DNA from 2 places in the Pseudomonas sp. 25 R 14 genome. Region 2 is predicted to be linked to the other one. Evidence: riboswitches for the same ligand, from Rfam matches in the RefSeq annotation. Region 2 holds a riboswitch; the other holds the start of a gene.

Region 1 (7,902 bases), on a different contig from region 2:
GCACCGCCATGGTCGTGCCATGGCTGGCCAGGCTGGCGAAGGCTTCACCGGCCGGCATCGTGGTTTTGTCCGCATAACGGGTCAGGATTACGCTTTGGGCGATATCCGGCAGGGTCAGTTCAGTTTCCAGCAGCGCGGCACAGGCTGCCACCGCCGTGACCCCGGGAATGATCTGGAAGGGGATCCCCAGCTCGCGCAAATGGCGGATTTGTTCGCCAATCGCCCCATACAGGCTCGGATCACCGGAATGTACCCGCGCCACGTCCTGGCCTTTCTCATGGGCGACCTTGATCAAGCCAATGATCTGCTCCAGGTTCAGTTCGGCGCTGTTGACCACCTGTTCGGCCCGATGCCCTTCGAGTACGGCAGCCGGCACCAGTGAGCCTGCGTAGAGGATCACCGGGCAACTGCGGATCAGGCGCTGGCCCTTGACGGTGATCAGTTCCGGGTCGCCGGGACCAGCGCCGATGAAGAAAACAGTCATGGAAAAATCCTGTGCAAAAGCGGGCGAGCATGAGTACGGCTCATGATCGAGAGGGGCAATTATCGGACTTTAGCCGGCGCAGGCCAATGCAAACGTGGCCCTGGCGGCTTTTTTGCGGGTGATCAGCAGTCGGGCAGGGGCGTTGGCGAGCTGTTCTGCCAATGCCAAAGCGGCACTTTCGGCGATGCCGTAGCACCCTGTATGGGCGAAAACCACAGCCGACCTGTGGCTCAATCGCCCTTCGTAAGGCAGCAGTTGTTGTGCATCAAAGCACTGCAATGGCAGATTCAAGGCGTTGGCCAGGGCGATCATGCCCGGTTCATCACGCTTGTGGGCAATACTTGCCAATGCGTTTATCTGGCCGGGGTCGATACCGGCCTCGGCCAGAGCGCTGTTGAACAGTTCCAGCAAGGCCTCAACCTCACAGCCACGCTGACAACCCAGGCCGACAGTCAGAATCATGCCGCGTATTGATCGTCACGATTGCGGCGAAACAACCAGGCGCTGATCAGCCCCAAAGCCAGCCAGAACGCGACGTTGGTCAGCTGCGAGGCGATCTTGAATTGGGCTTCCAATGCTTCGGGGGCGAGCATCGAGTGAACTTCCGGCTGTGGCGCACCCATGACATGGGGCACCGCCAGGATCGCCACGCCAAGGATTTTCAGCAGCCAGTTGCGGCCAAACACAATCAACGCAATGCCAGCGGCGGTAGACGCTGCCGTGCCGATCCACCAGATCTGCCGTTGCGCCAGGTCAGCCGCCGCAGTGCCCGGCAGCTCAGGCGGCAAACCGAGGGTGGGAGCCAGAACAAAGGTCGCATAGCCGGCCAGGCCCCAGAGCAAGCCCTGGGCGGTGCGCGTCGGGGCGCGCAGGGTGTACAGGCCGGCCAGCATCAGCGCAAAACCGACGGCGACCACCAGGTTGCCGCCGGTGGTGGACAGCACGCGTTGCCAGCCATTTTCAGGCTCCCACGCTTCGGCGTCGTGGCTATGGGCCGCAGCGCCTGCGGCATGCTCATGCACTTCGGTCGCAGCCGGGGCGTTTTCGAAGGTCTCGGCCTGCAGAATCAGCGGAGCTACCCAGAAACTTTGCAGCAGAGTCAGCAACAGGGCGGCCAGCAGGCCGGTGAACCCTGCGGTTTGCGCAATACGCTTGATCATGGCGGCAGGTCTCAATGGCACGGGAAGGCGGCGCTGTGGCGCGTATCGTGGGCGGCGTTGTGCACGGCCTCGATATGGGAGAACCCGGCGAAATACACCAGGCACGCACCGAGGATCGACGCGCCGATGGCGGCGGTCAGGCGTTGGCTCAAAGTGGCGCTGGTGCTGGCGGTATGTGAGGTGCTGCTGATGATCGACATGGCACGTCCCTTTCGAGTGGCAGGGTGATACGAGCGCATGAAAACCCCGCGAGCCGGGCACGCAGGGTTCTGAACAGCGCCCGCCCACCGCGGGTTTGTTATCTGATTGTTCGGGCCGGTCTCCGGGCTTGCGAGGGGCTCTGGGCCTGAAAGCATCACCTTCCCATGCCGGGGCACAGTGGATCTGACGCTTCGCTCGCTTACCGTTGCGGGGGCAGCACCGGACTGTCATGCAGGCATGAGTCACCGGTTTCCCGTTTCACCCTGTGAAGGGCACCTGAAACAAGATGTGTAGGAGAGCATGGGCGCGGGACGGCCGTCAATCTGTACCTGTGGCGAGAAGGTCAGGCTTGAGCGACCGCTTTTCAATTGACCGGTCCTCATGCACTGCGTAGCCTTGCACGTTCGAGGTTCTTCGGCCCCGGTCGAAGCTAAGAAGGGAACGCGGTCCAAGCCGCGGCTGCCCCCGCAACTGTAAAGGGTTTATCTGACTGCCACGCCACTGCCTGAACCCGGCGGGAAGGCGCAGCCAGCGCCAGCCACCAGGCTGGCAAGCCCCAAGCCAGGAGACCTGCCTCGCAACCGATTTTCCATTTCAACCGGGCGGGGTGATCCGGTGACGAATCCAGCGCCTGCGCGCCGCCGCAGGGCCAGTCGTCCCGTATGCCCGCCCCAAAGGGCATCCGATGAAAACACTGGCCAAACTCCCCGTCACTATCGTCACCGGCTTTCTCGGCTCGGGCAAAACCACCTTGCTGCGCCATATGCTGGATAACGCCCAGGGCCGCCGCATTGCCGTGATCGTCAACGAGTTCGGTGAGCTGGGCATCGACGGCGAGATCCTCAAGCAGTGCTCCATCGGTTGCACGGAAGAAGAAGCCAACGGCCGTGTGTATGAGCTGGCTAACGGCTGCCTATGCTGCACCGTGCAGGAAGAGTTCTTCCCGGTGATGCGTGAACTGGTCGCGCGCCGTGGCGACCTTGACCATATCCTGATCGAAACCTCCGGCCTAGCCCTGCCAAAACCGCTGGTCCAGGCCTTCCAATGGCCGGAAATTCGCAGCGCCTGCACCGTAGACGCCGTGATTACCGTGGTCGACAGCCCGGCCGTGGCCGCCGGCACCTTCGCTGCATTCCCGGATCAGGTCGACGCCCAGCGTAAACTGGATCCCAATCTGGACCACGAATCACCGCTGCACGAACTGTTTGCCGACCAACTGGCCAGCGCCGACTTGGTGATCCTCAACAAAACCGACCTGATCAGCGCCGAAGACCTGGCCCGGGTACGCCTGGAAGTCGCCGAAGAACTGCCGCCAGCGGTGAAGATCGTCGAAGCCAGCAGCGGCCGCCTGCCCCTGGACGTATTGATTGGCCTGGGCGCCGGTTCCGAGGAACATATCGATGGGCGCCACAGTCATCACGATCATCACCACGAAGGTGAAGACGATCACGATCACGATGCTTTTGACTCCATCTCCATCGACCTGCCACAGGCTGACGAAGCGTTGCTGCTCGATGCCTTGACCCAGTTGGTGGTGCAACACGGCATCCTGCGTGTCAAAGGTTTTGCGGCGATCCCGAACAAGCCGATGCGCCTGCTGATCCAGGGCGTGGGCACGCGTTTCGACAAGCACTTCGACCGCGCCTGGAGCGCCGACGAAGCACGCATCACGCGCCTGGTGCTGATCGGCCAGGATCTGGATGCGGCTGGCCTCGAAGCGCAACTGCGCGTTGCGCTCAGCGTTTAACCCATGCATCTGCTCAGGACCCAGCCCGGTGGTTTCATCAGCGATGACAACATCGCCGACCTTGGACAAACCCCCGCCGAGCTGGTGATCCTGTGCAGCGGTGATTCCAGCCTGGCGCTGCTGGCCGAAGCGGCGCAGCAACTGCCCGCCGACTACCCGAGCCTGCGCCTGGCCAACCCGATGCAGGTGCAGAACCACGCCTCGGTGGACCTGTACGTCGACCAAGTGCTGCGCCACGCCAAGGTCATCCTGATTTCCCTGCACGGCGGCATCGGATATTGGCGTTACGGTATCCAGCGCCTGGTGGAGCTGGCCGGGCAAGGCGTGCAGTTGATTCTGGTACCGGGGGACGACCGCCCCGATCCTGAACTCAGCAGCTTGAGTAGCGTCTGCGCCGCAGAACGCGACCGCCTGTGGCACTTTCTGCGCCAGGGCGGGCTGGGTAATGCGCTGGATTTCTATCGCTGCCTGGCCAGTCGCTACTTGGGCCGTGATTACCCGTGGGCCGAGCCGCAAACCCTGCCGCGCACGGCGATTTATCACCCGCACCAGGCCAATGCCCGCCTGAATCACTGGCAGGCAGACTGGAACGCCGAATGGCCGGTGGCGGCGGTGCTGTTCTACCGTTCGCACTTGCAGGCGGCCAATACTGGTTTTATTGATGTTTTCTGCCAGCGCTTGCAGGCGGCGGGTCTTAACCCGCTGCCGATGGCGGTGGCCAGTTTGAAAGAGCCCGGCTGCCTGGCGGTGGTCGAGGATCTGCTGGATGAGGTTCAGGCGGCGGTGATTCTCAACACCACCGGCTTTGCCCAATCCAGCCCCGAAGCCCCCCATTTGCGACCGTTTCGCCGCAATATCCCGGTGATCCAGGCGATCTGCGCCCAGGACAACCAACCCGGCTGGGAAGCCAGCGAACAGGGCCTGGGGCCCCGCGACCTGGCGATGCACATCGCCTTGCCAGAACTGGACGGGCGCATCATCAGCCGTCCGATCAGCTTCAAGGATTTGGCCTGGCGCAGCGAACGCAGTCAGTCGGACGTGGTGTGCTACCGCGCGGCGCCCGAGCGCATGGACTTCGTGGCCGAGCTGGCAGGGCGCTGGGTCGAGCTGGCACGGGTGCCGAATGCAGATAAACGTATCGCACTGATTCTCGCCAATTACCCGACCCGCGACGGGCGCATCGGCAACGGCGTGGGCCTGGACACACCGGCCGCCGCCTTGAATATCCTGCTTGCCCTGCAAGCCGAGGGCTATCCGCTGCCGCAAACGCTACCCGGCAGCGGCACCGCCCTGATCCACGAGCTGCTCGGCGGTGTGACCAACGACCTCGATAGCCTCGACCTGCGCCCTTGCCAGCAAAGCCTGGGCCTGGATGAATACGAGGCGATGTTCATGCGCCTGCCCCAAGCTAATCGCCAGGCCGTGCTGGAACGCTGGGGCACGCCACACAACGACCCGATGTGTCGCGACGGGCGCATGATGATCGCCGGCCTGCGCCTGGGCCTGACCTTTGTCGGCATCCAGCCGGCCCGGGGTTACCAGGTGGATGCCAGCGCGGTCTACCACGACCCGGACCTGGTACCGCCCCACGCTTACCTGGCGTTCTATTTCTGGCTGCGCCACACCTACGGCGCCCATGGCGTGATCCACGTCGGCAAGCATGGCAACCTGGAGTGGTTGCCGGGCAAAGGTGTCGGGCTGTCCGAGAACTGCTGGCCGGATGCGCTACTGGGCCCGTTGCCCAATATCTATCCGTTTATCGTCAACGATCCGGGTGAGGGCGCCCAGGCCAAGCGGCGTACCCAGGCGGTGATCATCGACCACCTGATGCCGCCGCTGACCCGCGCCGAAACCTACGGCCCGCTGCGCAACCTGGAGTTGTTGGCGGACGAGTATTACGAAGCGCAGTTGCTCGACCCACGCCGCGCCCTGGAACTGCAGAAGGACATCCTCAAGCTGGTGCGCGAAACCCGCATCGATCAAGAGCTTGAACTGGATAACGATGCCGATGCTGCCGTCTGGCTGCCGCGCCTGGACACCTACCTGTGCGATCTGAAGGAATCGCAGATCCGCGATGGCCTGCATATCTTTGGCGAGTCGCCAGAGGGCCGCTTGCGTATCGACACCTTGCTGGCCCTGCTGCGTATCCCGCGTGGCGACGGGCGCGGTCCGCAATCGAGCCTGCTGCGGGTGTTGGCCAAGGCCTTCGAGCTGGGTTTTGACCCGCTGGACTGTGCCCTGGCAGAACCCTGGACCGGGCGACGCCCCGAGGTGTTGCAGAAGATCGACGGACAGTTGTGGCGCACCGCTGGCGATACCCGTGAACGCCTGGAGCTGTATGCGGCGCGGTTGATCGAACAAGCACTGGAAGGACCGCTCGAACAGCTTGAGGAGCCCGGTTGGGAGGAAGTGAAATCGGTGATCGAAAGCCTGCGCATCGTCGTCGCGCCGCGCCTGGATGCCTGCGGCCCGGCGGAAATGCGCGGTTTGCTGGATGCCCTGGGCGGTCGTTTCGTGCCGGCCGGGCCCAGCGGTGCGCCGAGCCGTGGGCGCCTCGATGTACTGCCGACCGGGCGTAACTTCTTCACCGTGGATGTGCGCAATCTGCCGACCACCACCGCCTGGCGTATCGGCTTCCAGTCCGCACACCTGATGCTTGAGCGACACCTGCAGGACCACGGCGACCATTTGCGCCAACTCGGGCTTTCTGTGTGGGGTACCGCGACCATGCGCACCGGCGGCGACGATATCGCCCAGGCCATGGCGTTGATGGGCGTGCGTCCGGTGTGGGCCACAGGTAGCCAGCGCGTCGATGACTTTGAAATCCTGCCAATCAGCCTGCTGGACCGCCCAAGGGTTGATGTCACGCTGCGGGTGTCCGGTTTCTTTCGCGATGCCTTCGCCAGCCTGATCCGCCTGTTCGATGCTGCGGTGCAGGCGGTTGCGGCGCTGGATGAGCCGGACGACATGAACCCGCTGGCGGCCAAGGTGCGCAGCGAGCGCAAGGCGTTGATTGCGTCTGGCCTGGACGAAGACGCGGCGACCCGGCAGGCCGGCTGGCGCATTTTTGGCGCCAAGCCCGGCGCGTATGGCGCGGGCGTGCAGGGCGCCATTGACGGTCGTTTATGGCAAAGCCGCGAAGACCTGGCCGAGGTCTACCTCAATTGGGGCGGCTACGCCTATGGTGGTTCTGATGAAGGCACCGCCGCCCGCGAACAATTCGCCCGGCGCTTGAGCCAGGTGCAGGCGGTGCTGCAGAACCAGGACAACCGTGAGCACGATCTGCTCGACTCCAATGACTACTATCAATTCCAGGGTGGCATGCTCGCCGCCGTGGAGACCCTGAGCGGCGAAAAGGCCGCCAGCTACCATGGCGATCATAGCCAGCCGGACCTGCCGAAAATCCGCACACTGAAGGAAGAGCTGAACCGGGTGATCCGTTCCCGCGCCGCCAATCCCAAGTGGATCGAAGGGGTCAAGCGCCACGGCTATAAAGGCGCGTTCGAGATGGCGGCGACGGTGGACAATCTGTTCGCCTTTGACGCTACCACCGCGTTGATCGACGATCATCAATATGCATTGCTGGCCGATGCCTACCTGCTCGACCCCGACACTCGGGCGTTTGTGCAGCAGCACAATCCCGATGCCCTGCGTGACATGACCGAGCGCATGCTGGAAGCCCAGCAGCGCGGGATGTGGCAGGAGCCGGGGGCGTACCGCGAGGCATTGGAAAACCTGTTGCTGGATATAGAAGAAGACACCTGATGCTTACCAGAGCGCACGCCTCACGGTAGGAGCGAGCTTGCTCGCGAAAAACGCAAGGGCAACGCGCTCATCCAGAATGCTCGCGTCAACCTTGACTATTTTCGCGAGCAAGCTCGCTCCTACAGGGGCGCTACAGAATTCATCGAGATATCAGTATGACTGACACCCCGCATTTCCCACTGTCCGCCGTGGTCGGCGCCGACGAGCTGAAGCTGGCGCTGTGCCTGACCGCCATCGACCCGAAGATCGGCGGTGTGCTGATCGAAGGCCCGCGCGGCATGGCCAAGTCCACCCTGGCCCGTGGCCTGGCAGACCTGCTGGCCAGCGGGCAGTTTGTCACCTTGCCTTTGGGCGCCACTGAAGAGCGCCTGGTGGGCACCCTCGACCTGGATGCAGCACTTGGCGAAGGCCGGGCGCAGTTTTCCCCCGGTGTATTGGCCAAGGCCGACGGCGGCGTGCTGTATGTCGATGAAGTCAACTTGCTGCCCGACCACTTGGTGGACCTGTTGCTCGACGTCGCCGCCAGCGGCACCAACCTGATCGAG
Region 2 (7,902 bases):
AAGAACGTCAACGATAACGCGTGCTTACTGAATGAATGCGGCGCCTGTAAGTTTTTCGCGAGCAAGCCCGCCCCTACAGGGCGTTGAGTTCGCGCGCCAGGTCCAGCACCACCTGGGCACTGCCGACGTTGGGCACCAGGTGCGTAAACGGGATATCGATCATGCGGTTTTCCCGCACCGCTCGCAGGCGCGACAGCACCGGGTCACGGGTCAGCAACTGGCGTTTGCGGCTGGCCGGGGACCACACGGCATCGGCCAGCAGGATCACGTCCGGGTCGCTTATCAGCAGGGTTTCACTGCTGACCGTGACCCGGTATTGATTGACCCCGGCAAACAGGTTACGTGCCCCGGCGGCGGCCAGCAGGGCGGTGACAAAGCCTTGTCCTCCTTCGCTGTCGAGGCCGTTGACTTCACTGTCGAGGTAAAACACCGACAAGGGTTTTTCCGGCCTGGCGAGTGCCTGAGCGCGGGCGAGGTCGGCGTCCAGCGCGTCAATCAGGTCGCGGGCCCGCTGCGGTTTATGCAGCAGGTTGCCCAACGTCAGCAGGTCATTGCGAATGTGGCCGAAGAAGTCCAGGGAATGCCCGGCACAGGCCGACTCCAGTAGATAGGAGCCCACCCCGTTGCCGGCCAGCCCGGTACGCGAGGTGATGCCGTTGCCAAAGGCCGTGGCAAATCCTCCCACCACCAGATCCGGCCGTTGCCCATACAGCACCTCGCTGGCCGGGTAGCGCGGCGCAATCACCGGCACACCCAAATACTGACCCAACTGATGCGCGGCACCGTTGTCATCCAGGTACGCCACGCCCACCAGTGTCGGGCCGGCGCCCAGGGCCAGCAGCATGTCGGCGGCGTGTTGGTTGAGGGCGACAATCCGCGACGGCGGCGCGTGGGGCAGGCGCCAATCCTGCTGGCAATTGCGGTAGCCGTCAGCCAGGACCGATGCACTCCACAACAGGGCGATGGCAAATCCTCCCAGGCGTTTCATGGGCGCTCCCGGATCAGCAATTCTTCAAGCACTTCGCCGCCGACCAGGTGTACATCCACCAGGCGCACGGCATCGGCCTTGCTGTGCACCCCATACCAGCAGCGCTCCGGGTAGACCGTGAGCACTGGCCCCAGGTTGCAGGGGAACTGGCAATGGGTACGTGTGAGCAGTACACCGCCGGGTACTTCAATGCGCTGGTGTTCCAACAGGCGCCGGCGCAAGGTCTTCCACAGCTGCAAGGCGCCGCGCTGGGTGCAGCGCGGGCCGGTACACAGCAGCACATGGCGGGCATGATCGGGGATACAGGACCAGTCGGGGTGCGTGTCCACCCCGTCGATTTGCGTGATCTCAGTCATCAGAAGCGATACGTATAACGCACCTCAGAAGTGAACGGTCGGCCCAGGTTGTCGACGTTACTGGAGCGACTGGTGACGTAGTCACGGTCGAACAGGTTTTCCACCAGCAGGCTCACCCGGTGTTGATGGGCGTTGTCGAGGTAGCGGTAGGCATCGGCATCCACCACCGAGTAGTGGCCGTACTCGACTTTTTTCGAACTGATCACATCGTGGATGTAGCGGATAGCCGCGCCGGCGCCCCATAGGCGATTCTGCGACTCAAAGCCCACACGTGAACGGGCGAAGAAGCTCGGCACATCATTGATGGTCACGCCGGCACGGGACTCGGTGAGGTTGCGGGTCATGTCCGCTTGCAGGTTCCATTGCTCGTTGAGCGCCAGCTTGGCGTCGACCTCGAAACCGCGCATCTGGATCTGCCCCTGGCCGTTGACCCACTGGGCATCGTCGACGGTGATCAGGTGGGTGATCTTGCGCTTGAACAGGGTCACGCTGGCGCTGAAGTCGCGATCGGCCAGCAGGCCCTTGTAGTCCAGGCCCAGCTCGGCGTTGCGGCTTTTTTCCGGCTTGAGGTTACGGTTGCCGATCTCGTCGCCGGGCTCGTTGACGAACAGTTGCTCGGCGTTCGGCAGCTTGTACGCCGTGCCGTACTGGCCGCGCAAGGCCCAGTTGGCATTGAGGTCATAGAGCGAGGTGAGCATGCCAACGGTGGCACTGTCACCGCCGCTCATGGCTTCGTGGCGCACGCCAATGCTCGGGTGCCAGTCGGGCAGGGCGTCTATCTGCGGGCGCAACTGGGTGTACAAGGCGTGGGCCTCGGCCTTGTTGTTGTCGATGACCATCACGTCGTCCTGGCCCTTGAACCACTGGTTGTCAGAGCCGAACACCAGCACATGGCCGCCCTCAAGCTCGGCCTTGCCTTCGGCCTGCACGCCCCAGTCAGTGAAGCCCCAGTAGTCATCGTGATTGCGCACCAGGGTGCCGCCGTCGGCGGTGTTGTTGACCCGTGAGTAGCGGGTGTCCCAATCGTTGATATGGCCCTTGACGAAGTAGCTCAACCGCTCGTTGAGGCGTTGTTCGAAGGTCGCCGTGGCAATCTGCTGCACGCGGTCGTTGGTGGTCTTGCGGTTGTTGGTGGCGCCGGCGAAGTCCAGGTTGGCGTCGGTGTACTGGTAAAACAGCTCCAGGCGCGAGTCATCGCCCAAGGACTGGATGGCCTTGGCGCCGAGGGTGGTGACTTCGTAGGAACGTTTCTTGTCGGTGACGTTGCTCATGTCGCGGTTGCGAAACGGCTGGTAGCCCTCGGACACGTTATGGCTGACGTAGGCCAGCAGGCCCAGGTCGCCCAGGCCATTGCTGAAAATCCGCTCGGCCCGGGCATCGCCGGTGGTGCCGCCAAAGGTATCGACGCCCAGGTTGGTCTCGCCGGATACGTCACGGGTTTGCGGGCTGCGTGTGACGATGTTGATGACCCCCGCCACGGCCTGGGTGCCGAACAACAGGCTCTGGCCACCCTTGAGCACTTCGATGCGCTCCACGGCGTTGGCCGGCAAGGTATCCAGGTACAGGCCTCCGTACAGGCGGTTGTTCAGGCGTACGCCGTCAAGCAGGATCAGGGTGTCGTCATTGCGCCCGCCCAGCAGGGAGTAGGTGCCGTAGTCGAACGGGCCGTTTTTCGGGGCGACGTAGAAACCGGGGATGAACATCTGCATCGCCCGCGTGATATCCGCGCTGGGGCCGGCGCGTTCGATCTGCTCGCGGGTGACAATCTCGACCTTGCTGCCGTACTGGGCCATGTCGGCCACGGTGGTGGATTCCACCGACGGCGCGGAAACGGTCTGCGGCTTGAGTTCCAGGGCACGGTTGTCGGCGAGTAGCAGGGGGCTGAACAGGCAACCCAGCAGCAGGCTAGGACCCGCTGTGACGCAACGTTGAAAAATCATAGTCTTCCCGAAAGTATCTTCGCAGAAGCACGCAGGAGAAGGCATCGAGCACACGCCAATACCGGCCCATGCCCGCCCACCGCAGGATTTTGCCAAACAGAAATTCCAGGCCGGTCTCCGGGCTCACGCGTATCGAACTCTTCACCTTCCCATGGCGTTCTGGCCACAGTGGTGTGTCGAAGAGCTCACGCGTATACCGTTGCGGGGGCAGCACCGGACTTGCTCGATCGAGCGTACCGGTTTCCCGTTTCACCCCATGCGCGGCGGCATGAGGCACCTGAAACAGGACGGCATCTGAACATTCCCGCGACTGTTGGTCAACTTCTCTAGTGTTCGGTCCCGTGAGGCCAGATCGTTGTAATATATTTTCTTCGCTTGATCACCAGAGCCGCATTTTCATGCAGAGCACCCGATTGACGCTGATTTGCCATGGTATGACCCGTGCGCAAAAGCTTGGGCATTTTGCCCTTGATGAAGCCCTGGAAACGCCTCCGTCGCCCTTGAGGCTGGCCGCGCGCTTTAAAAAAACGCCACGCCTGTTATGCGGGCCTGAGACCAGGGCCCGGCAAACGGCGACGCTGTTCGGCAAGCACGCAACGATTGATGACGGGTTGCGCGACATGGATGTAGGTCATTGGCGCGGTCTGGACATCAATGACATCGACCGCGACGAACTGATGACCTGGCTCACCGACAGCGCCAGTGCGCCTCATCGTGGTGAGTCAGTGGTGCAGTTGTGCGAGCGCGTCAGCCAGTGGATGCAAAACCTCGCAGAGCAGCCCGGCCATGTGCTGGCGGTGACGCATCCGGCGGTGATTCGTGCGGCTTTGCTGCATGCAATGCAATCACCCGTCGCCATGTTTTACCTGATCGACGTGGAGCCGCTGTCGTCCACCGAACTGCGTTTCAACAACGTCTGGCGCCTGCGCCTGGAAACGCGCGAGACCTGAGCGGCACGAACATGGCAAAATCCCGGCCCCGCACTGAGAACACCTTCATGAAAAAGATCCTGATCATCGGCATTGGCGCCGGCAACCCCGACTACATCACCATGCAGGCGGTGAAGGCGCTGAACCGCACCGATGTGTTTTTCCTGATGGACAAGGGCCAGAGCAAGGACAAGTTGATCGACCTGCGTCGGGAGATCTGCCAGACCTATATCGACGCTGGGCATGCCTACCGCTTTGTCGAGGCCGACTGCCCCGAGCGTGTGCGTGGCGAGATCGACTACACCACGGCCGTGCAGGATCTGAACCGCGACAAGCAACAGACATTTGAGCGGATGATCAACGAACAAATGGCCGACGGCGAAGTAGGGGCCTTTCTGGCCTGGGGCGATCCGGCGTTGTACGACAGTACCATCCGCATCCTGCAGGCGATCCTGGCCAGTGGCAGCAGTGTGTTTGAGTTCGAGGTCATCCCCGGGATCACCAGCGTCCAGGCCTTGGCGGCCCAGCACAAGGTGCCACTGAACCGCATCGGCCGTTCCATCGAGATCACCACCGGGCGTCGGCTCGCGGCGGGGCAGGTCGGTGATGCCGATACGCTGGTGGTGATGCTGGATGCCGAGGACTCTTACCGCAGCGTCGCGGATCAGGACCTGGAAATCTATTGGGGTGCGTACCTGGGCACGCCGGATGAAATCCTGATCAGCGGCAAGGTGGCTGAGGTGGCCGAGGAAATCGAACGCGTGCGCAAGACAGCGCGCCAGGCCAATGGCTGGATCATGGACACTTACTTGCTACGCAAGCCCTGATTGCTGTAGGAGCGCGGTCATCAAGCCCGCTCCCACATTGAGCTCATTGCTCAGGGGAATCAGCGCCGCAGGTAGGAGCCAAAATCGATATCCCCGGCGCTGAGAATCGCCTGTACCCGGTTGTGCACATTCAGTTTGCGCAGGATCGCCGACACATGGGCCTTCACCGTCGTCTCGGCAATCTCCAGGGTGTAGGCAATCTGCTTGTTCGACTCGCCCTTGGTCATTCGCTCCAGTACCAGTAATTGCTTGCGTGTCAGGGCCTGGAGCAGTTCCGGGGCGAAGGCCGGATTGTCGTGCATGCGCCGCTGGCCGGGGTTTTTCTGGGTGCGGATGATGTCTGGCGGCAGGTAGACGTTGCCATTGAGAATCTGCTGGATCGCCTCGGTCATCTGCGCCCGTGGCGAGGATTTGGTGATGAAACCGACCGCGCCATAGGTAATGGCTTGCAGCACGATTTGCTTGTCCTGCTCGGCCGAGACAATCACCACTGGAATGGTCGGCGCTTCGTTGCGCAGGTTGATCAGGCCATTGAGGCCGTGCATGCCGGGCATGTTCAGGTCCAGCAGGATCAGGTCGAGGTCGTCGTGCTCCTGGGTCAGGGCCAGGGCGCTGTCCAGGTCGGCGGTTTCCATCACTTCGCTACCGGCAAAGCCATCGCTGATGACGTTATGGATCGCTTCGCGAAACAGCGGGTGATCGTCGGCAATCAGAATTTTGTACATGGCCGTTCACCTTTTTATTGTGATTGTTCAGTGGGCAAGTTCAAAGGGCTCAGGGTGTGCTGCGGCGACTGGCAGCTTGGCTGCCTCCCACGCGTCCAGGCCCTCGCGATACCAATACACAGCGGTATAACCCAAGGCATTGGCCCGTTTTACCGCGTTCCAACTCAGCCAGCAATCGGAGCGGCAGTAGAACACCAACGGTTGCGCCAGGTTACCGCCACTGTAGGCATACAGGTGGCGGGCAAAGTAGCTTTGCCACTCGGGCGTCAGCTCACCATCGCCCGTATTGGCCAGCCAGTGGCTGCCGGGCAGGTTGGCATGGGGCTGGTCTTCGATGAACTGGCCGTGCAGCCATTGCCGGCGGTAGACGTCGATCAGCACCGGGCGCGGCTGTTGTGTCAGTAGGGTTTGCAAGGCCTGGGTATCGACGATGGTCGCGCCCGGCAAGTGTTCTGGGGTGGGGCTGCGGTAGAGGTTGATGCGGTAGCCGTCGCGGGAAAACAGCGCGGTTGGCGGTTGGGCAGCCGCCAGCAGCGGAGTCAGCGACAGCACGGCAACCAGAGTCAGTCGGGCGGGCAGCATGGCAGGTTCGATCCTTATAGTTATGCGCCCATTACATGCCAGTCGCGCTGCCTTGGGAATGCGACGATAGACAGCAAAACCAGTACCAAAGTAGTAAATCGCCTGTTGCTTGAGGGCTCTAGCATGAACGCAACGGTCATCCTCAGGAGTTGTACGATCATGCGAATCCTCAAGGCGCTGCTCTTGCCGTTTTTGCTGATCCTCAGCCTGATCGGGGTCGACAAGCTCCACGGCCCGCGACCGTCGCCCACTGCGATGATGCAAGTGCATGCACCATGAATATCCTACTGGTGGACAAACATGCGGTAGTGCGGCTCGGCTACGCCAGCCTGTTGCGGGCGCAGTTGCCGGGCGTCGAAGTGCGCGAAGCGGGCAGTGGTGAAGATGCACTGCTGCGGGTGCAGGAAGCAGTGCCGAACCTGGTGATCACAGGTGTCGGCCTGCCAGGCATCAGCGGCCTGGAAACCACCCGCCGCCTGCGCCAGCGCCTGCCGCAATTGCGCGTGTTGTTTTTCAGCCAGCACGATGAGTTGCCCCTGGTGCGCCAGGCCCTGGAGGCCGGTGCATCGGGCTATATCACCAAGGGCGCAACGCCTGCGGTGATGAATGAAGCCGTGCAGCGCCTCCTCGACGGCCACACCTATATCGAGCAGGTCCTGGCCACGGAGTTGGCCTTTCATCCGAGTGATCATCGGTTGCAGGGCATGACGGCCCGTGAGCTGGAGATTTTCCTGATGCTGGCCAAGGGCACGCCTACCCGTTCGATCGCCGATCAACTGAGTATCAGCAGCAAGACCGTGTCCAATTACCTGACGTTGCTCAAGAGCAAATTGCAGGTTACGTCCCATGCCGAATTGGTACATGTAGGGATTGACCTGGGAGTGGTGCGGGCGGCGGGATGATCCACACCGCCCACTGGCGGTCAGCGATCCCAAGTGGTGGGGCAGTCCTTGCAGCCTTCCATATTCGCATCCTGGAAATTGGCATAGTGCTGGCGGGTGCCGCTGAGGGTGGCCCGTTCCAGGTTGCTTTCACCGAACTTGGCTTCTTGCAGGTTGGCATCGCTCAGGTCCGCCCCTTGCAGGTCGGCCTTGCTCAACCAGGTCATTTCCAGGTCCGCCGCACGCAGGTTGGCTTTGTGCAGCTTGGCCCCAGACAACCGCGCAAATTGCAGGTAAGCGCCGCTGAGGTTGGCGTTTTCGAACTGTGCGCCCTGGGCGAACATGCCCCAGCCTTGCACCGCCATCAATGTGGCACCGCTGAAATCTGCCAGGCGCAGGTTGGCTTGTTGCAGGCTCGCGCGGGTCAGGTTGGCGCCTTGCAGTTGGGCTTTTTCCAGGTTGGCCAGGTCGATGTTGGCGTGGCGCAGGTCGGCCTCGCGCAGGTCAGCCCCGGCCAGGTTCATTTTGCTCAAGTCCTGGTTGCGCAGGTTGGCGCCCTTGAGGTTGGCGCCGGGGCATTGGCTGTGGGGCGCGATGGTGCAACCGTTGATAACCAGCGGTTGATCGTCACCCTCGTCAGCGTAGGCCTGGGGCAACGCGAGCAGTAGCAATAA

What was found. Region 2 has a riboswitch for cobalamin ahead of BFQ03_RS27555 (TonB-dependent receptor plug domain-containing protein). Riboswitches for the same ligand answer to the same signal wherever they lie in the genome.
Region 1: linked by a shared signal. The riboswitch ahead of cobW (cobalamin biosynthesis protein CobW) and the one ahead of BFQ03_RS27555 (TonB-dependent receptor plug domain-containing protein) in region 2 are both predicted to bind cobalamin.

The regions. Positions count from the first base shown of each region.
Region 1 is NZ_CVTS01000038.1:201,988-209,889, reverse strand. It holds gene cobM (precorrin-4 C(11)-methyltransferase) at 1-484, opposite strand, end outside; gene BFQ03_RS10830 (cobalamin biosynthesis protein) at 554-946, opposite strand; gene BFQ03_RS10825 (CbtA family protein) at 943-1,644, opposite strand; gene BFQ03_RS10820 (CbtB domain-containing protein) at 1,656-1,844, opposite strand; cobalamin riboswitch at 1,940-2,140, opposite strand; cobalamin riboswitch at 2,236-2,438, shown strand; gene cobW (cobalamin biosynthesis protein CobW) at 2,531-3,592, shown strand; gene cobN (cobaltochelatase subunit CobN) at 3,596-7,357, shown strand; gene BFQ03_RS10805 (magnesium chelatase ATPase subunit I) at 7,513-7,902, shown strand, end outside.
Region 2 is NZ_CVTS01000068.1:242,190-250,091, reverse strand. It holds gene BFQ03_RS27565 (ABC transporter substrate-binding protein) at 74-988, opposite strand; gene BFQ03_RS27560 ((2Fe-2S) ferredoxin domain-containing protein) at 985-1,344, opposite strand; gene BFQ03_RS27555 (TonB-dependent receptor plug domain-containing protein) at 1,344-3,284, opposite strand; cobalamin riboswitch at 3,375-3,580, opposite strand; gene BFQ03_RS27550 (histidine phosphatase family protein) at 3,683-4,234, shown strand; gene cobF (precorrin-6A synthase (deacetylating)) at 4,282-5,040, shown strand; gene BFQ03_RS27540 (response regulator transcription factor) at 5,100-5,765, opposite strand; gene BFQ03_RS27535 (PQQ-dependent catabolism-associated CXXCW motif protein) at 5,793-6,347, opposite strand; gene BFQ03_RS27530 (response regulator) at 6,623-7,249, shown strand; gene BFQ03_RS27525 (pentapeptide repeat-containing protein) at 7,270-7,902, opposite strand, start outside.